DNA from 4 places in the Marinomonas sp. 63XJN7_9_ISO-PGPR-S23-217 genome. Region 2 is predicted to be linked to each of the others. Evidence: predicted binding sites of a transcription regulator. Region 2 holds the regulator's gene; each other region holds the start of a gene.

The links. Region 2 encodes sigma-54, which starts transcription at its own class of promoters, with help from an activator protein. Its sites were predicted from a motif close to TGGCACNNNNNTTGCTNT; they were not measured.
Region 1: AC0VYI_RS07905 (putative urea ABC transporter substrate-binding protein) is a predicted target of sigma-54. The motif match lies at 2,563-2,580, and genes of this name have one in related genera.
Region 3: AC0VYI_RS16525 (P-II family nitrogen regulator) is a predicted target of sigma-54. The motif match lies at 2,532-2,549, and genes of this name have one in related genera.
Region 4: glnA (glutamate--ammonia ligase) is a predicted target of sigma-54. The motif match lies at 2,764-2,781, and genes of this name have one in related genera.

What each region holds. Positions count from the first base shown of each region.
Region 1 covers NZ_CM149678.1:1,688,079-1,693,255, reverse strand. Annotated here, with positions in the region: gene AC0VYI_RS07915 (ABC transporter ATP-binding protein) at 1-376, opposite strand, end outside; gene AC0VYI_RS07910 (ABC transporter permease) at 373-1,191, opposite strand; gene AC0VYI_RS07905 (putative urea ABC transporter substrate-binding protein) at 1,291-2,343, opposite strand; guanidine-I (ykkC/yxkD leader) riboswitch at 2,406-2,514, opposite strand; gene AC0VYI_RS07900 (hypothetical protein) at 2,854-3,159, shown strand; gene AC0VYI_RS07895 (AAA family ATPase) at 3,249-3,890, shown strand; gene AC0VYI_RS07890 (ROK family protein) at 3,926-5,131, opposite strand.
Region 2 covers NZ_CM149678.1:3,136,102-3,141,278, reverse strand. Annotated here, with positions in the region: gene mgtE (magnesium transporter) at 1-263, opposite strand, end outside; gene AC0VYI_RS14705 (HPr family phosphocarrier protein) at 272-541, opposite strand; gene AC0VYI_RS14700 (PTS sugar transporter subunit IIA) at 566-1,018, opposite strand; gene AC0VYI_RS14695 (RNA polymerase factor sigma-54) at 1,036-2,526, opposite strand; gene lptB (LPS export ABC transporter ATP-binding protein) at 2,614-3,339, opposite strand; gene lptA (lipopolysaccharide transport periplasmic protein LptA) at 3,340-3,870, opposite strand; gene lptC (LPS export ABC transporter periplasmic protein LptC) at 3,854-4,420, opposite strand; gene AC0VYI_RS14675 (calcium/sodium antiporter) at 4,420-5,177, opposite strand, start outside.
Region 3 covers NZ_CM149678.1:3,522,369-3,527,545, forward strand. Annotated here, with positions in the region: gene AC0VYI_RS16510 (FAD:protein FMN transferase) at 29-1,099, shown strand; gene AC0VYI_RS16515 (hypothetical protein) at 1,165-1,713, opposite strand; gene AC0VYI_RS16520 (acyltransferase family protein) at 1,844-2,122, opposite strand; gene AC0VYI_RS16525 (P-II family nitrogen regulator) at 2,620-2,958, shown strand; gene AC0VYI_RS16530 (ammonium transporter) at 3,013-4,320, shown strand; gene AC0VYI_RS16535 (IS1182 family transposase) at 4,419-5,177, shown strand, end outside.
Region 4 covers NZ_CM149678.1:660,495-665,671, forward strand. Annotated here, with positions in the region: gene glnL (nitrogen regulation protein NR(II)) at 1-1,055, opposite strand, end outside; gene glnA (glutamate--ammonia ligase) at 1,274-2,680, opposite strand; gene thiI (tRNA uracil 4-sulfurtransferase ThiI) at 3,014-4,465, shown strand; gene typA (translational GTPase TypA) at 4,870-5,177, shown strand, end outside.

The DNA.
Region 1 (5,177 bases), 1.4 Mb from region 2:
CAGTGATAGAGGATTTTTGAAAGCCCTTAGCCGCGATGACATTCTCCAACACGGTCATATGGGGAAACACTGAATATTGCTGAAACACAATGCCGCGATCGGAACCAGGTTCGTTGGGAATCGGTTTGCCATCCAATAGCAATTCCCCTTCGGTGGCCGTTTCAATCCCTAAAATCATTTTCAAAAAGGTACTTTTGCCACAACCAGAAGCCCCTACTAAGGTAATAAACTCCCCTTCTTGCACCGAGACATTGACCCGTTCGAGAATAATGTCTTGCCCGTAGGATTTGCCTATGTTGGTACCTTGAATAATGGGTGTCACAGCGGCCTTCTTCACGTTGGATACGGCAGTCTTTGTCTGAATAGATTGACTCATGCGCCCCCCTCCAGACTCCAAGGAAAGAGTCGTCGATTCAATCGCGCCAATAAGAAGTCAATCAAGAATGCCAGTAGAGTAATCCACGCCACATAAGGCAAAATGATGTCCATGGCAAGATAGCGACGTACTAAGAAAATGCGATAGCCGAGGCCATCAGTGGAAGAGATGGCTTCTGCGGCGATTAAAAACAGCCAGCCCGAGCCCAATGACAAGCGTATCGCATCAATCAGTTTCGGCATGATTTGCGGTAACAACACGCGAATTAAAATTTGGCTGGTGCTTGCTCCAAGTGTTTGTGCTTTCACCAGCTGTTCTGTCGGAATTTCCTGTGTTCGCCGCTGAATATCCCGAGCGATAAACGGGGTAATCCCGATGGCAATCAGGGTGATTTTCGAGGCCTCCCCTAATCCCACAACAATGAATAAAATCGGCAACAACGCCAAAGGCGGCACCAATGAAATCACGGTCAGCAAAGGGGAAAAACTGGCATTCACCACAGGTAAGGCGCCCGTTAATAAACCTATAACCAATCCCAGCAACGCCGCAATCAGCACCCCCGCCCCTAAACGCCCCAGACTGCTCAACGTATCCTGCCAGAACACATAGTCCCCCGTCCGACGACTGGGCTCAAACGCCATACGGTAGATCGCATCGCCCATTTGACTGAACGCAGGCAGCATTTTATCACTGGGGTTGATCGCTAAGCGGGCATCCGAGCTCACCATATAGATCACCAATAACAGAACAAAAGGCAGTAGGCCGATAATAATCGCACTGGTTCTGCTTGGTTTTAAATTAATCATTTTTTTCATGTTGAGTCCCATGACCACTCTCTTCGATCTTCTTCCCTTAGTTTTCTCAATGAAAACCAAGGGAAGCCAGACCTCCAGAGAATGCGTTTGTCAGGTGAGTTACAGTTTTCCGTCGGCAGCCATTTGCATATAGGTAGGGTCAAAGCGCAGTTTGATATTGTTTTTATCGCCAAATACGCCAGCCGGCATTTGAATACCAACCGCCCCTGCACTTGGCGCCCCATCACCTAATAAACCGTGCGCAAACGAGAATTCAGCAACGTGCTTCATGGTGGCGTAGAGTTGTTTACTATCGACCAACTTAAGAGCTGATTGTGGCGTATAGAACATGTGGGTTTTTGCCAATTGCGCATCGTAACCAGCAAGGTTTGTTTCCGCTGCCTCGGCCATGTCTGTACGAACTTCTTTGGCTTTCGCGCTGTTACCTTGCATCAAGCCCATGATTTCATACCAGGCACCAACAAGGGCTTTACCAAAATTAGGGTTCTCTTTAAGGGTTTTGGTATTGACGACCATGGTGTCTAGGATTTCGCCTGGGATTTGAGAAGAGTCAAACACATCATAGGTGTTCGGCATTTGTAGAATCTCACTGACAATGGGGTTCCATGTCACAGCGGCCGTTACGTCACTGGTGCCAAACACCGATGCCATGTCTGCATCAGAGGTGTTCACCACGTTCACGTCTTTTTCGCTCATTCCCACCGAAGCTAAGGCGCGGGCAAGCAAATAGTGAGACACACTAAATTGAACCAAGTTGACGTTTTGGCCTTTAATGTCTTTTAGATGCTTTTTGCCTTTCAAGATAACCGCATCATTACCATTGGAGTAATCACCGACAATCAATGCCGTACTGTCTACGCCACTGGCAGCGGGAATCGTCAAGGCATCCATGTTCGCCATAGTACAGCCATCAAATTGACCTGCGGTATATTGGTTCATGGATTCAACATAGTCATTGATTTGTACGACATCGATATCGATACCGTATTTGTCGCCCCATTTTTTGATAATGCCGGACTCTTGAGCATAAGCCCAAGGCATCCAACCCGCATAAATGGACCAACAGACTTTGAAGTGGTCTTTTGCCAAGACATTGGCAGACAGTAGAATAGAACAAAGCAGAACGGTTAACTTTTTCGCGGAGTATTGCATAGCGGTCACCTTTTCAGTTTTTACATTACACACGGAGTACCCTTGGCAAATATCGCCATGTGGTCTCCCGGGCTTTTGTCCCGCCGTGTAACCTTGAAACTGACAAGGTCGAATGCTCTCGGACCAGTCACTATATTTTTCTATATAGCCGGAACCCTAGCCTTCTATTACATCAAATTGTGAAGCTCGACTTCCCAAGGGTACGAACTTGACTTACATAAAGCAGATAGTGTGCCAATTGCGCAATCCTCTTGTTTTAACAGGATTAATGAAGAATAGCGGCCTCAAACGTCAAAAAATATGCATAGAAAGAATGAAACATCTTGGGTCATAGAGCAAAAAACGCACTGCGATAGAGCAAAAATTAATTAATTCATTTAAAATTAATTATTGACAGTATTAATACTCTTGTACTATTTTTGATCTGCCCAAGAGGTCCCGACGGATGCATGATTCCATTTTGATCAGAAAAGTCACGCGATCTGTAGTGCTTAAAACCGGAGGAAAATAATGATGAAAACGAAAGCCGGAACGATGACAGCCATAGCAGAAACCTTGATGGCCGATAATGTGTTTGCTATTCGCCAACGAATTAAGAGCCATTTAACTCTCAGGACAAATAACCACCCACTTTTTATAATAGTGCGAGAGTTAGTCGCAAAAAGATCAAAAGTTCTCACAGCTCTTCTTTTATTCTTCCTATTGATTGCTGGCATACCGTTAGATTCGAACTTTTTCTCGCCCTACAACTTAACTTTTACCTTACAAAAACTGCAATTAGTCGGCATCACTGCCCTAATTTTTTTACCAAATTGATGCGTTACGCAACAAACCATGTTGAATACAGGGTGAGCATATCACCTGTTTGAAAACCCAAGCCCTTTTGACCAAGGTTAAACTCGTTGATGGATACCTTAAAAGACAATGTAGAGAGCATTCTAAAGCTCATTTATCAAAAACATCAAAACCAACAGCGCATTTTGATAGGCATTGCTGGGCCTCCAGGTTCCGGAAAGTCAACGCTTGCAGAATCCGTTGTCTCAGCATTAAATAACCAATCGATAGACAGAAATACATCCGCTTTATTGCCCATGGATGGCTTTCATTATGACAATGAGATTCTGATTCAGCGTCATTTACTCCCTCGCAAAGGATCTCCTGAAACCTTTGATGTCAATGGCTTAAGCCATTTACTGACGAATGTGAAAAAAGCAGAAGGAGATATTCGCTACCCTATTTTTTTTAGAAAGCTGGATCGCTCTTTTATTGATGCTGGGCTACTTAAGAAAGAGGTTGATATCATCATTGTTGAAGGCAATTACCTGCTACTGGATGCGCCAGAATGGAGAGACATTGCACAGCTATTTGATATGACTGTATTTTTACGGTCTTCCTTAAGTATCTTAGAAGAAAGATTAAAATCAAGATGGCTTGGTCTTGGTTATTCTTTAGGAGATGCGCTAAAGAAAACCCATGATAATGACTTGATCAACGCAAAACTGGTGCTTAACGCCAGTCTCCCAGCAGACCTGACGCTCTATGAATAATCTTTAGTTGACCTGCGGCTTAATCACTTAAGAACTTAGTCATTTAAGAATGTGGTGGGGGACTCTCGTAGCAGAGTATTTTGATTAATCATAAACTCTGTTGAAATTTGATAACCCGCCGCTCCTAAAGCACGAGCAACATGAGCAAAATGCCCGGCATTGATAACCGGTCTCACAATACCTTGTAAATCCAGCTTATCCAATTGTGCTTCTATTTCCCGAATAAGCCTCTCCCGAATCGTCGCAGGAAAAGCGCCATCAATGACAACCGTTTCAAAATCAATCACAGCCAAGGTTGAAACAATAGCGTGGCCTAAGCTACGGCCAGCGCGTTTTAACCAAGCACTCACCGCTTCTTCCCCTTGTGACCAATCAAACGCTTCTAAATAAATATCTTGCGCTATGGGCAATGTTTGCTCTGTCATCATGTGTTCTAACGTCACAAGGGATGCGTGATCAACTAAGCGCTCACCACCACGCTCATCCGGTACACGTAACGGGCCAAATCCGCCGGCTCCGCCTCGTAATCCTGGGAAAACACTTCCATTTAAGACCACGCCACCACCAATAAAAGTGCCAACAAAAAAATACACAAGATCTTGAGCTTTTAAATCTGGACCAAAAAGAAGTTCTGCTCTGGAGGCCGCTGTCCCATCGTTTTCAATAGAAACAGGCCATTCCACAATCTCTTTGATCGACTCTTTTAGATCAAAATCACGCCAAGTTTCCATTTCTTGTAATGGCGCATCAAAGTCCGATGCCCAATTCCATAACTCAAAGGGACAGGCAATATTAAACGCACTAATATCCTCATGCAGTAGCTGCGCCTCTGATAAAAGTGTCGATAAGTTCTCTTCGATAAATCTAAGAGTATTACTCGGCGTAGGATAGCGATGGTAGCTCACTATTCTGGCTTTAATGTCACCAATAAAATTGATAAGAACAAGATCAAAAGAACGCCGCCCCACTTTAAAACCAATATAATGCCGGACGTCTGGATTTAAACGAATCTCTGTCGATGGCTGGCCTCGTTTGCCTCGAATAAGATTACCTTTTAATAAAAACCCTTCTTTTTCCAATGCCCGAAAAATCATCGAAATGGCATTCGCTGACAGCCCTGTCATTCTGGTGGCTTCTGCCTTCGTCAAGGTTTTATGCACTCGCATCAAGTGCAGTATTAAGCGCGAGTTAATCCCTTTTACCGTCGTTAAATTCGACCCTTTTAGTGGTTGTGAGTGCATGAAAATCTCTTAAAAAATAAAGGCATATAACGCGTTACCAGAAAAA
Region 2 (5,177 bases):
GCGACCACTCGATGGGTGCTCATGTTTTCCAAAAACTGTAAGCGTATGTCTTCGTTAAGATACTGAAGAACTTCGCCTTGGTTTTTGTCTTCAATGAGTTCCCAAAGTTGCTTACGTTCTTTAGGAGGTGAGGATTCTAGAAGGCTAGCAACCTCTTGTGCGGGTAAGGCGCCATTTAGCAAATAGCGCGTCTGTAGTGTGGCGCCAGACTCTAAAGACTCTGTGACCGTTTGTAGGTGGGCGAGTGTATTTTTATCTGGCATTGTTGTCCTTATTCGTCTTCTCCAAAGCGATTATTGATTAATGCAATAATCGCTTTGATGGCATCCTCTTCATCTTCTCCATTTGTTTTTATGGTGATGTTGGTGCCTTTACCAGCAGCTAGCATCATCATTGCCATAATGCTTTTACCATCAACGTTGCGCCCGTCTTTCTCGATGGTAACATCACAAGAAAATCGAGAAGTGGTTTCGACCAGTTTTCCTGCGGCTCGTGCATGTAGGCCAAGTTTGTTGATGATGGTGACCGACTCTTCCAACATACCTTTTTCCTTATTATATTAAATCTAATTCAATAGTGATTCTAATTCATCAAGAAGGGCTTGGTTGGTCTCGGCCGCTCTTAATTTATCGAGTTTTTCGGTAGACTGCGCCAACTCAGCAATTTCTGACAGGGTTGATAAGTGGTTATCGCATTCGCTAGGAGGCACGATTAAAGCAAAAATTAAATCCACGTTTTGCTTATCCACGGAGTCAAAGTTAATGGCGGATTGCAATGACATCACAACCAGAGCTGTATGGTTAGCGCTTTCCAAACGGCAATGGGGGATGGCAATACCATTGCCTATGCCAGTACTACCAAGTTTTTCGCGTCCTAATAATGCATCATAAATTGCTTCGTTGTCGCAATGTAATCGATTTGACGCAACATCAGCAATGCTTTCTAGTACGCGTTTCTTGCTAATAATATCCTGTTTGGCGATAACGAGTTCAGCTTTCAATATAGATTTCAAAGGCATAAAGAAATGTATCCGTATTAGAAGAGTCGTTTACGTTCATTAGAAGGCGGAATATTCATCGCCTCGCGATATTTTGCCACCGTTCGTCTAGCAACCTGAATACCCTGTTCCGCTAAAATGCTGGCTAGTTTGTTGTCGCTAAGCGGTTTTTTGGCAGGCTCTTCGTTAACGAGCTTCTTAATCATAGCTCGAATAGCGGTCGAAGAACATTCCCCTCCAGAAGCGGTATTGACATGGCTGGAAAAAAAGTACTTCAGCTCAAAAATGCCTTTTGGGGTATGCATGTATTTTTGTGTGGTTACTCGGGAAATAGTGGACTCATGCATGCCTACTTCTTCTGCGACATCATGAAGTACCATGGGTTTCATCGCTTCTTCACCAAGCTCAAAGAAATCGATTTGTCGATTTACGATGCAGCTGGTGACTTTTAGTAAGGTTTCATTACGGCTTTGCAAGCTTTTCATGAACCATTTAGCTTCTTGTAAGGAGTTTTTGATATACGTGACGTCTTCTGATGTGGAAGCCGTTGATGCCATGGCCGAATAGGTTTCATTTATCTTAACCGGTGGAAGAGCGTCATTGTTCAGTTCAACTTGCCAGACGTTATTACGCTTTCTAACAGACACATCGGGGATAACATAATCCGTATCGTCTGCATCAATAATGGATCCTGGTCGTGGATTGAGTTGTTGTATTAGTTCAATCACTTCTTTGAGTGATTCTTCTTTCAATTTTGTTTTCCGGCTTAACTGTGCAAAATCGCGATTACCCAGCAGAGGTAAATAATTGTCTACTAAATTATAAGTACTTTTGTACAAAGGATGATCGCGGAAAAGTTCTAATTGAACTAACAGGCAATCACGCAGATCAATAGAACATACGCCGACCGGATCAAAGCGTTGTAAACGGTGTTGAACAGCAATGACTTCATCAAGCTCAAGGTCTTCAAGTTCAGTGCTCAATGATTCCCAAATGTCATTTGGGGTAATACTCAAGTATCCGTCGGACTGAACGCATTCAATGATGGCGTAAGCAATTTCAATATCCCGATCAGACATGTGCGTGAGATTAAGTTGCCAAATTAAATGGTCTTGAATGCTTTCTTCTGGCGCGCTACGACTTTCAAAATCCCCATCATTTTCATAGTTATTTGAGTGGCTGACAGACGCTGAATTTTGATAGGTATCATCCCAGTCACTATCAATGGATAACTCTTCTGGAATGCTGTCAGTCCATTCTGATTCGACTTTTGCTTCTTCGCTATTATTTGACTCAGCCTTTTTCTCGGCAGAGTGTGTGTTATCACTGTCGCGTTCTCTCAATGCGGATGAGGTATCACTTGAGGTATATTCCTCATCGTCAATTTCCAGTAGTGGATTAGACTCCAAAAATTCATGGATCTCCTGTTTTAGATCCAGTGTTGAAAGTTGCAGTAGACGAATGGCTTGCTGCAGCTGTGGTGTCATGGTCAGTTGTTGACCGAGCTTTAATTGCAAAGACTGCTTCATAGAGCAACTCTTTTATCGTTAAGTTGAAAGTAAGAAATATGGAACAAGTTATGCATGTTACTCCCTTTGAGTTGCAAAAATAAGAGGTTATAAGCGGAAGTCGTTACCTAAATAGACTTTTTTCACTTGTTCGTTGTTGATAACCGTGTCAGCATCCCCTGATGCGATGATATGACCATTACCAACAATGTAGGCTTTATCACAAATGTCGAGGGTTTCCCTGACGTTGTGGTCGGTAATTAACACCCCAATACCACTTTCTTGTAAGTGCCTGATAATGAGCTTTATATCACCCACTGAAATAGGATCCACACCAGCGAATGGTTCGTCAAGTAATATGAACTTGGGGTTCATCGCCAGTGCCCGCGCGATTTCAACTCGGCGCCGTTCACCACCAGACAATGCCATACCCAAGTTAGAGCGAATGTGAGTGACATGAAATTCTTTTAATAAACTTTCTAGTCGTTCTTTTCTTTGAGCTTTATTAAGTTCTTTTCGTGTTTCAAGAATGGCATAAATATTGTCTTCTACCGACATTTTTCTAAAAATAGAGGCTTCTTGGGGGAGGTAGCCTATGCCTTTTTGAGCTCGGGTGTGCATGGCATTCTTGGTGATGTCTTGACCATCGATAAAGATGCCGCCAGCATCGTTGGTGACCATGCCAACGATCATATAGAAACAGGTTGTTTTGCCCGCGCCATTAGGACCAAGCAAGCCAACCGCTTGACCTGACTCGACAGAAAGTGACACATCTTTAACCACTTGGCGTTTTTTATAACTTTTTGCGAGGTTTTTTGCTTCTAAAACAGCCATTTAGTTCTCTTTTTTCTGTGAGGATTCTTGTTGTTTTTCGGTTTGTGGTTGTAGAGTCATAGAGACTCGGCCTGATCCTTCTTTTTCGGCGCTGAAGGTGCCATTGTTAATGTAGTACACAATATGGTCAGCAGTGATTTTATCGTCCATTCTATTCAGGTAGCCGTCTCCAAAAATTTCTACTTTGGACTGAGCCGTCTTATAGACAACTTTATTGCCACGGCTAATCATCATATTACCTTGCCAATCGATTTGCTGGCTAAATTTGGCAGGATGGCCCGTTGCGATTAGCTCGGTAAATTTACGTGTTTTAGGATTGGTGATGACTTTCAGATACTGAGCTTGAATTTCAATCGTACCTTGTTTTACAAATACGTCGCCCGTGTAAACGGCTTCGCCTGTTTTTTGATCAAAGTGGGCTTGATTGGACTGTATATTTAGTGGTTTGCTTGTGTCGTCTGGTAGCGCTACTACCCATTGGCTTATGAATAAGCTGGTTAATAAAGTACAGACCTTAATGTGTTGCTTCATACTGTCCTCTTACAGATCCTGTCATTTTAACTTCTTCTGTGTTGATATAAGTGACAATGACATCGGCAGTTGTTTCGCCTTGTGTTGAGTGGATTTTTGCATTTCCTGTACTCGTAAGTGACTGTTGTTTATCTAAATAGCGAATATTGTCCGCTGTTAGTGTGATGTCTGGTGAGTCTACGTAATGTTTTATGGCAGATGCATCATCTGTTAGTAGGATATCACTACTGCCATCTTCAATTATCCCTTTTTTTCCTTGTGCTTCCCAGTTCCCCGTTTTTTCTACTCTTTTTACCTTTGGGTTTTCGAGAAGTGTCTTTGCGCCCTTGTTGTAATGTAGACCTTTATCAGCGGTCAAGGTTTCTATCAGTTTGCCATTTTGATCAAATTCTGTAGCGTGTATTTTTGTAATGAAATAATCGGGGGTGCTGCTCAGATTATCAGTCTGAAGCAAGTTTTTATTATCGGATGAACCCGCCCAGAAAAAAAGAGTAATGATAACAATGCTGCCAGCCCCTAGTAGTAGTTTTTTGTGGCTTGCTTTGATCATTAGACAGAATCCCCAGTGCTAACGAAGAAAATATAGACAGCGTACGAAACGAGTAAGGGAATGGCTATCCAGCGTGGGATGCTTTGGTTTTTGGTTTTGGCAAATCCGTAGATGAGCAAGGATAGGGCAACGGTTAATCCTAGAACCCAATAGAAATCCCGTCCCGAAGTGGTTTGATCAATTACGCCAGGTGCGATTAACGCAGGTAGTGGTAACACTGTCGCCAAGTTGAACATATTTGAGCCTAAGATGTTACCAATGGCAATGTCATGGTGGCCCTTACGCACACTGCTGATGGAGGCGGCTAGCTCTGGCAGACTGGTGCCCACGGCCACAATGGTCAAGCCAATTACCATGTCGCTGACACCGAGAGCAGAAGCAATGCCAATGGCTCCCCAAACAAGTAATTTCGAGCTGCCAATCAGAACCGCTAGGCTGACAAATGAAATGCATAGGGATTTACTGACAGGGCTGCCATCATCCTCAGGTAACTCGCTGGAAAGTTGTTCTTCTAGGTTTTTGCTGCCTTTGAGCATGATGATCATCATGATAATAAACATGAAAACCAATACGATACCGTCTGAAAAGCTTAATGTGCCATCATGAAGTAGCCAGCCTGTCACCAAGGTGATGGTTAAAACAAGGGGGACCTCCTTGCGCATCAAATCTTTAGTAACTGGTACAGCGGAAAACAACAGGGTAGCGCCGAAAACCAATGCGATATTGGCAATGTTGGAACCTAATACGTTACCAATGG
Region 3 (5,177 bases), 390 kb from region 2:
TGTTCCAATTTTCTGTGGACAGAACTTCATGCAAACTTCAACTCTACATCGTTCAAAGTGCCCCTCTATTATTGGGTTAACCGCCATTATTTTCGCCGCCAGTTTGCTAACTGGCTGCAGCAAACCACCACAAGAACAACATATTGAGGGCTATGCCCAAGGTACCACTTACCATATCACCTTTTGGTCGAAGAAGAAGGTACCAACTGATGAGGTGGAATCTTCTTTCAATACTACCTTGGCACAGATCGACAAAGAATTATCGACTTATCGACCAGACTCCTACATTTCCGAATTCAATAGCAGCCCATCAACAAAATGGCAGCCAGCTTCCCAAGATTTTATTGACTTGATCAACATCGCCAAAGACATCAATAAAAAATCAGAAGGTTGTTACGACCCAACCATCGGTCCCCTATTTGATTTATGGGGCTTTAAAAAAGACACTCTCCATGTACCAACGGACGCAGAAATAGCGGCAACAAAAGCGGATATGGGACTGGATAAAATCCAAGTTGACGAAAAAGATAAACTTATTCGCAAGACAAACCCGTTAGTCCAATTGGATTTCTCTTCCATGGGTGAAGGCTACACCATAGGTAAACTGAGTAAGATACTTGAATTGAAAGGAATCAATAACTATCTCGTTGAATTTGGTGGCGACATGAAAATCAAAGGCCACAAACCAGATGGTAAAAAATGGCGTATCGCCATTCAACGCCCTATCAAAGAAAAAGATGGTTCACAAAAAGTGTATAAGATCATTACCATCGAAGATGAAAAAGGCGTCACACTAGATACATCCGGAACGTATAACCATTACTTTGACGATAAAGGGGTAGAATACTCACATATTCTGAATCCAAGCACTGGCCGCCCTGTTACTCACGATTTGGTTTCTGCCTCTGTTTTCGGTACAAATCCAAGAATCAGCGATGCTTGGGCAACCACAATGCTATGTCTTGGACCTGTCGAAGGGGCTAAAATAGCCAAGAAACAACATCTCGAAGTGTTCTTTATCGAACATAAAAATGGCAAATTTGTAAACTCAGAGAGTGAAGCCTTATCTTCTAGTAAGCGTGTCAAATTCGACAAATAACCTGAGTCACAATAAGAAGTTGAGTAAATGAATTTACTCAACTTCTCTTCATAACCGAACAATTCTTACAAGAGATACTTCCATCTAGCATTTAACCTAATCAGAAAAAAAGCGGCCACAAGTGTCAGTGGTATTGTCGACAACATCAGTTTTATACCACTAAGATTGGTCTCACTGCGTAGGATATTTAAGAAGAACAAATGAACAAAGAAAACAGCTGAAGAATATAAAGCAATTTTTTTACTATCAAATGGCATTGTCATTTTCATACAAAGTAGAAAAATTGCCGGACAGACAATAATCAAAGAGAGAAAATTATCAAACCCCTTTTGACCATGAGTTAATAAAAAATCAACGTAGGACTCAGCCAATAAAGCGAGTACACCACATACACTTAAAACAATAATGAAACGTAAGGAAATTGCGCGATGCAATGCGTGCTTGTGAATCAAAAAACCAATGCTTAAAAACGGAAAAGAAAGCAGTAGTGGCCCTCGGTGAAGCGGTGTAAACATCAAAATTTTATTAATATAAGCACTATGAAACCACTGATAATTGGCAGCATATTGGATAAACACGCCGAGCAAAAATGTCACAATAACACAGGCCAACAAACAAGCACTAGAGGCATACCTTAAACATTATAGCAACCCAGCCCCCAGCAACATACCGGACAAATACCAGAGATGATAATATCCAAATATCAAGGTCTCAGATAACCGTAGAAGACTTCCCCAAGAACCGTCAGGCCGTTTGCCACCAAAACACAGAATATAAGGTCATCCAGAGGATGTAGAGAATGGCGATTCTTTTAAACCAAGATGGATGCTTATCAGTAGAAACAACCGAAAAGAAGAAAAAACCATTAATCACCAAAAAAACGGGCACAACCATTCTAAACAGTCCTTGAACCGTTAAATAGCTCATTAATGCATTCACCTGAGATAAAAAACCAGCGTGTAATGCAACCACCATAAAAGCCATCACTAATTTTAGAATATCCAGAGAAGCATTTCGTTCCAAAACCATAACCTATGTATTTTTATCAATCTATATACTCTATTTTCCGATGGTCATGGACGCAATCAAGGACACGTAAAAATGAAAAAGGAAGATGTAAAGTAAAGGGAATAAAATTTACTGCCCTGAAACAGCAGTGCTTACTTCTGAATTTAGGCATAAACGGCTGCTCTAAAAAAACCGACACATTGAAAATTGAACAAGTGTTCATATTTTCTTATATTTTACTCAAATCATACGAAATAATGACAATTTACCATCATTTATAGCACCAAAAAAGAGCAACACCTCTCCATAAAACGCTCCATGTTAGGGCAAAAACAAATAATGAAGCGCTATTTTGACACGTTTTATCCTTTTGATCCCTAGAAAACATCATGGGTTGCTTTAATTTTTATGTAAACAGCACATATGGCACGGTGTCTGCTATAGGAATAATTAGTCACATAAAAACACATTTCTTTGTCGCGTTAGAAAATAAGAAATCTCAGGAGGCATATATGAAACTGCTTATTGCTATCATCAAGCCATTTAAACTTGATGAAGTTCGTGAGGGACTCTCCGAAATAGGTGTTCGTGGTATTACCGTAACAGAAGTCAAAGGCTTTGGACGACAAAAAGGGCATACAGAATTGTATCGTGGCGCCGAATATGTCGTTGATTTTTTGCCAAAAGTAAAAATTGAAGTCGCCTTAGATGACGCATTAGTTGATAAGGCTATGGATGTTATCTGCCAATCAGCTAATACAGGCAAAATTGGCGACGGCAAAATCTTTGTATTGACACTTGAGAAGGCTATTCGGATCCGCACCGGAGAAACCGACTCTGATGCTCTCTAATAATCAATAACACATCCCCCTACCATAAATATAGCTAAAACAGAGGCAATATTGATGAACATTAAAAGACTAATACCGACCATAGGTGGAGCTCTATCTCTACTTAGTCTATGGATGATTCCCTCCCAAGCAATGGCTGATACACCTAGCCTTGATAGTGGGAATACCTCGTGGATGATGGCATCAACAGCGTTGGTGCTATTGATGACTATTCCGGGTGTTGCCCTCTTCTACGGCGGTATGGTGCGCCGTAAAAACCTACTGTCTGTTGCCGCCGCGACTTTCGCTATCACCTGCTTGATTACCATTATTTGGTCAATCGCTGGTTACTCGCTTGCTTTTAAAGGCGATGGTGCGTTTATTGGTAACCTAAGTGCACTGTTTCTAAACGGTATTGGTTATAAAACGTTAAGTGGCTCTATTCCTGAATCGGTATTCATGACCTTTCAGATGACCTTCGCAATCATCACACCGGCCTTGATTATTGGTGCCGTTGTAGAACGAATGAAGTTTTCTGCCATGCTATGGTTTATGGGTTTGTGGTCCTTGTTAGTTTACTCCCCTATTGCTCACATGGTTTGGGGTGGCGGTTGGCTCGGTGGCGACGGCGTGCAAGATTTTGCAGGCGGTACCGTTGTGCACATTAATGCGGGTGTCGCAGGTTTAGTTGCAGCACTAGTACTTGGCAAACGTAAAGGCTATGGAAAAACAGCAATGCCTCCCGTTAACCTTGTCTATACCATGGTTGGTGCGTCTCTTCTGTGGGTCGGCTGGTTTGGCTTCAACGCGGGTTCTGAGTTAGCAGCAGACGGTACAGCGGGCATGGCGATGGCCGTGACACAAATTGCAACAGGGGTTGCAGCAATGGCTTGGATGTTTGTTGAATGGGCAGCTCGCGGCAAACCAACTCTTCTCGGTATGAGTTCAGGTGCGGTTGCCGGTCTTGTAGCGATTACCCCAGCATCAGGCTTTGTAGGACCAATCGGTGCGTTCGCAATTGGTATCGCAGCAGGTCTTGGTACTTTCTGGTCTTCTGTCTACCTGAAAAAAATGCTTGGCTACGATGACTCATTGGACGCTTTTGGTGTTCATGCGGTAGGAGGCATTATTGGCGCACTACTAACTGGCGTATTCTCAGCGGCCATATTCGGCGGTGCTGGCCTGAATGATAATGCACACGGCAGTATTCTTAGCCAAGTGATTATTCAGGCAAAAGGGGTAGGCTTTACCATTATTTACGATGCGATTATGACCTTTATCATCATTAAAGCAATTGATATGGTTATGGGCATCCGAGTAACTGAAGAAGAAGAAACCGAAGGCCTTGATACATCTCTACATGGCGAGCAGCTATACGAATAATCACTGCCAGCACAAATATCTAAAGGGCGCTTACAAGAGCGCCCTCAGACTGCTGATAAAGTCCTCGCCATTCGGCGGGGATTTTTTATAATAACGGCATGCTTAAAGAACGCCCTCAAACCCAGTCTACTTTAGAGTTTGTTTCCATCGACGAGCTCGTCCCCAGTGATCACTTGCTTCGCAAGATTGATCGAATTATTGATTTTTCCTTTCTACATGATCTTGTGAAGGATTTTTATTGCGCGGATAACGGTCGTCCCGCTCTCGATCCTACTCTCATGTTTAAGTTGCTATTTATTGGCTACCTTTTTGGTATTCGTAGTGAACGTCAGTTGATTAGAGAGGTTCAAGTTAATGTCGCTTATCGTTGGTTCTTAGGTTTAGGCCTGACTGACAAAATTCCCGATGCTTCCACTTTGAGTGCAAACCGCACACGTCGTTTTAAGGAATCCGATATCTATCAAAAGATCTTTGATGAGATCGTACTCCAGGCTATAAAACACAAGTTAGTTGGCGGAAACACCTTTTATACGGACTCCACACACCTTAAAGCCAATGCGAACAAAAAGCATTTTGAAAAAGTAGTGGTTGAACAGTCCCGACAGGCGTATATGGATGAGCTCGATAAGGCCGTTGAGGAGGATCGACTCGTTCATGGAAAAAAGCCTTTACCACCTGAAAAAAACAAGGTGGAGAGTCGTGAAATCAAGCAGAGTACGACGGATCCAGAGAGTGGCTATATGGTACGAGATACTAAGCCCAAAGGGTTCTTCTACTTAGATCACCGAACGGTTGATGCACGTTGCAACATTATTACTGACGTACACGTCACCGCAGGCAATGTCCACGATGCTGTC
Region 4 (5,177 bases), 2.5 Mb from region 2:
GTCTCGATAGGTATCAGGACATTAAATTCTGTTCTTTGTGGATGGCTGTTGCATTCGATAATGCCGTTATGTTGATGAACGACCGACTGGGAAATCGAAAGCCCGAGACCCGTTCCGTCAGCACGCCCACTCACCATGGGATAAAAAAGTGTTTTCATAATGTGTTCGGGAATACCTGGGCCATTATCAATAATGCTTACTTTACAGACGAGGCGATGACGCTTGGCTCCGATCGTAAATTGACGAAGGGCGCGAGTGACTATCTTAATTTCTTTATGTTGGTTTTCTTCTTGCTCTAAAAGAACTTGCATGGCGTTACGAGTGACATTGAGCATGGCTTGAATCAATTGGGATTCATCACCAATGATATCGGGAATACTCGGGTCATAGTCACGAATCAACTCAATCTGACCATCTGCTTCCACCAAGATAAGTTGTTTAATTCGCTCCAATACTCGGTGAATATTCAATGGTGCTTTTTGGGGCAGCTGACGTGGTCCGAGCAAACGATCCACTAAGTCCCTAAGCCTATCAGATTCTTCAATAATGACTTGCGTATAGTCTTTTAGCGCTTCATCGGTAAAGGCTCGACTGATCAATTGTGCTGCTCCACGAATACCACCGAGTGGGTTTTTTATCTCGTGGGCTAAGCCACGCACTAATTCTTTACTTGATTGGTGGTTCGCAATCAGCTCGTCTTCTTGGGAGATGCGCTTCATGCGATCCCGAGGGTAAAACTCAATCAGTAGACTGTCCGTAGTATTCATGGTGCCGGTAATTGGCGTCACTGTGTAATCACAGAACAATTTTTTTCCATTAGCGCGTTCGACTTCGGCATCCCGCTTTGTGAAAGGATGGCCTGACTCGATGGCGGCATACAAAGAAGCAATGCTTTCTTCGTTTTCACGAAAAGCTGCTCCGATATCTTGGCCGTAAATACGTCGGCGACTAACTGCCAACAGCATTTCGGCTGCCGGATTTAAATATTCAATCCCGAGCTCGCGGTTAACTTGAACCACGGCGGTCGATAAGTGGTCTATTAATAAGCTATACACTTGGGTGCCTCTCTATTGAATCTTATTATGTGCAAAATACGAACCAACATTGGGCAAATCAATAAGGCCTGTTTATACGGGGTTTGCTGGATAGAGTCTATCTAATTGCACTGTTTTGGTGCTATTAAGGTTGTTTGATTTATTTTAGCGCAAAAAAAAGCCCCGATATAAGGCGAGGCTTTTTACTAAAAATACTGACTTTTTATTGGCTACAATGCTTATACGCTGTAGTAAAGTTCGAACTCAACTGGGTGCGTAGTCATTGATACACGAAGCGCTTCTTGTTTCTTAAGGTCGATATAGGCATCGATCATGTCGTCAGAGAATACGCCACCTTGAGTTAGGAACTCGCGGTCTTCGTCTAGATTGCGTAGAGCTTCTTCTAGGCTGCTACAAACTTGTGGGATCGCCAAAGCTTCTTCTGCTGGAAGGTCATACAAGTCTTTATCGGCAGCATCGCCAGGGTGAATTTTGTTTTTCACACCGTCAAGGCCTGCCATCAACATAGCTGCGAAGGCTAGGTATGGGTTAGCGGTTGGATCAGGGAAGCGAGCTTCGATACGCTTACCTTTAGGGCTAGCAACGTATGGAATACGGATAGAAGCAGAACGGTTACGAGCTGAGTAAGCTAGCATAACTGGGGCTTCGAAGCCTGGAACAAGACGCTTGTAAGAGTTAGTAGAGGCGTTAGTAAACGCATTCAAGGCTTTAGCGTGCTTGATGATACCGCCGATGTAGTAAAGAGCAGTTTCAGAAAGGCCAGCGTATTGGTCACCTGCGAATTGGTTAACGCCATCTTTCCAGAAAGATTGGTGAACGTGCATACCAGAACCGTTATCGCCAACGATTGGTTTAGGCATGAAAGTCGCTGTTTTGCCGTATGCGTGAGCAACGTTATGTACGCAGTACTTAAGGATTTGTACTTCGTCTGCTTTTTTAACCATGGTGTTGAATTTAACACCGATTTCGTTTTGACCAGCCGTCGCTACTTCGTGGTGGTGAACCTCAATAGCTAGGCCCATGGATTCCATTGCGCCACACATTGCACCACGTAGGTCATGGTGAGAATCAACAGGTGGAACAGGGAAGTAGCCGCCTTTCACTGTAGGGCGGTGACCCATGTTGCCGCCTTCGAATTTCTTGTTAGATGCCCAAGCGGCTTCTTCTGCATTGATTTCTACAGAACAACCAGACATGTCTGCTTTCCAGCGAACATCATCAAATACAAAGAACTCTGGCTCTGGACCAAAGAAAGCAGTATCGCCAAGGCCAGTAGATTTTAGAAACTCTTCGGCGCGTAGTGCAACAGAACGAGGGTCACGGTCATAACCTTGCATTGTAGAAGGTTCGATAATGTTACAGCGAACAATGACAGTTGCTTCTTCTGTAAAAGGATCAATTAGGGCTGTATCGTCTTGTGGCATCATGATCATGTCTGATTCGTTGATGCCTTTCCAGCCTGCAATGGATGAACCATCAAACATTTGACCGTTTTCAAAAAACTCTTCGTCGACAGAAGATGCTGGAATAGACACATGCTGCTCTTTACCGCGGAAGTCAGTAAAGCGAAGGTCAACCCACTTCGCGTCGTGCTCAGCAATCAAAGCAAGGGTCTTGTTTGACATAGTTGTTCTCCAATTTTAATTTAAACAAAAAGTATTCGACTTTGTGAAAAAGCGTGCCAGCCGTAAGCACAATGTCCCAATATAAAGCATAACTTATGCCAGAATGTTGGGCATTATAAAAAAACCTTTTAAAACATTGCCTTAAAAAAAAACTCATAAAAAACGCACACTTCTGTGGCCAGCTAAAAGACAATACAATAAATAAATGAACCAATAAAGGGCAATAAAACCTGCGTATGCTTTATATTGGTGCAAAAATGTCGGTTTTCGTTCTCGTCTTCTTTTATTATACTGTGCGCCTTTTTTAACCATCTGGTATGCGTTGCAATTCCTATGAAATTTATTGTTAAGTTCTTCCCTGAAATCACTATCAAAAGTCGTCCAGTGAGAAAGGCGTTTGTAAAGCAACTTCGTCATAATATGAGGTTGGTTCTTAAAAAGCATGATGCTGATGTTGTTGTGGCGGGTAATTGGGATTTCATCGAGGTGCTTTCTGAAAAGGATGAGCTACGTGAGGATTTCACCACAGCTCTGTCTAATATTGCTGGTATCGCGCATTTTCAGTTTGTTCGTGAGTTTTCATTTACAGATCTAGATGACATTGTGGAAGAAGCCATGGTGTCTTATGGCGAAATGTTAAAAGATGCTGTTTTTGCTGTTCGAGTCAAACGAGTTGGTCACCATGATTTTACTTCGGTCGAGGCTGAGCGTTACATTGGCGGCTGTTTAAAAGCGCGTAGCGGCGCCTTAGCGGTGCGTTTGAAAAACCCTGAAGTACTGGTGCCTATCGATATTCGTGATCAGCGCGTGTGGATAATTGAACAGCGTGTAGAGGGCTTGGGTGGATACCCATTGGGTTCCCAGGACTCAGTATTGTCTCTTATGTCTGGGGGATATGATTCCACTGTCAGTTCTTTTATGACAATGAGTCGAGGTCTAAAAACGCACTTTTGCTTTTTCAACCTAGGTGGCGATGCCCACGAAATTGGTGTGAAACAAGTCTCTAACTTTATTTGGGAGAAGTACGGCTCCGGTCTTAATGTTAAATTTGTAACGGTACCTTTTGAAGTAGTGGTGGGGGAGATACTGACCAAGGTTGATAATGCTGAAATGGGGGTTATCCTCAAGCGTATGATGCTAAGAGCGGCTTCTAAGGTAATGGAAGGTGTAGGGGCGAAAGCGCTGGTAACCGGCGAGAGTGTCGCGCAAGTCTCTAGTCAAACATTAATAAATTTGAAAGTCATCGATCAAGTGACAGACGAATTGGTGCTTCGTCCGCTGATTACCACTAATAAACAGGCTATTATCGATAAAGCCATTGAGATTGGCACCGCGCCTTTTGCGGCCAGTATGCCAGAATTCTGTGGTGTGATTTCCGTCAACCCGACTACTCGTGCCCGTATGCACCGAGTAGAACGCGAAGAAAGTAAATTTGATTTTGCGGTGCTGGAAAAAGCGGTGGAAGAGGCTCAAGTTATGTCTATCCAAAATGTAATGGATGATGTAGCAAAACAATATCAAGGCGAGGTTCCAGTCGTCCGTATGCCTGTCGGCGATGAAGTAATAGTGGATATTCGTCATCCGGATGAAGCGGCGAAGCGTCCTTTGAAAGTCAGTGGTCGTCCGGTTAAAGTGATTCCTTTTTTTGCGTTAGAGTCTAGCTGGCATGATTTAGACCAAGAGACAATGCACCTGTTATATTGTGGTAAAGGTGTCATGAGTCGTATCCATGCGTCTTATTTGTTGGGTAAAGGTCGAACTAACGTAGGTATTTATTTGCCTTAACTCCCTCTTAATATGAGATTAGCCCAGCAATGGGCTGTCTAGTATTTATATCAATGAGCCTCCAATAGGTATTTTGTCCTGCTTATTTGATAAATTGCAGGGGCTGAATAAACAGTAATCACACTGACATAAAAGTGATGCAAAATGGTCACAATAGGTTTGAGATAGAATTAATTTTTATTTCACACGGATTGTGTCTTAGAAACGAGTATTTTATTGCGCGCAGATTGGCCTCGATTAATTATTGTGACTTTTTTTGTCTCTTTAATGGGATATTGATCAATATAAGGGTACAATTGCGCGAATTTTACCCCGCACCAAGATCCGACGCGCTTGAATAGCATAATAGCCCAAGCCAAGCGGCGGTGTATCTTCTTGCTTACGCTAAATGCAGAGAACTATAAATGTCTAATGATATCAGAAAGTTACGTAACGTAGCTATTATCGCCCACGTTGACCATGGTAAAACAACTTTGGTTGACCAACTTCTAAGTCAATCTGGTACGCTCGATCGTAAAGACCTTGGTTCAGAACGAATCATGGACTCCAATGATCAAGAGAAAGAACGTGGTATTACCATTTTGGCGAAAAATACGTCAATTATGTGGAACGATTACCGTATCAATATCGTAGATACACCTGGACACGCCGACTTCGGTGGTGAAGTAGAGCGTGTATTGTCGATGGTGGACTCTGTGTTGTTGTTGGTTGA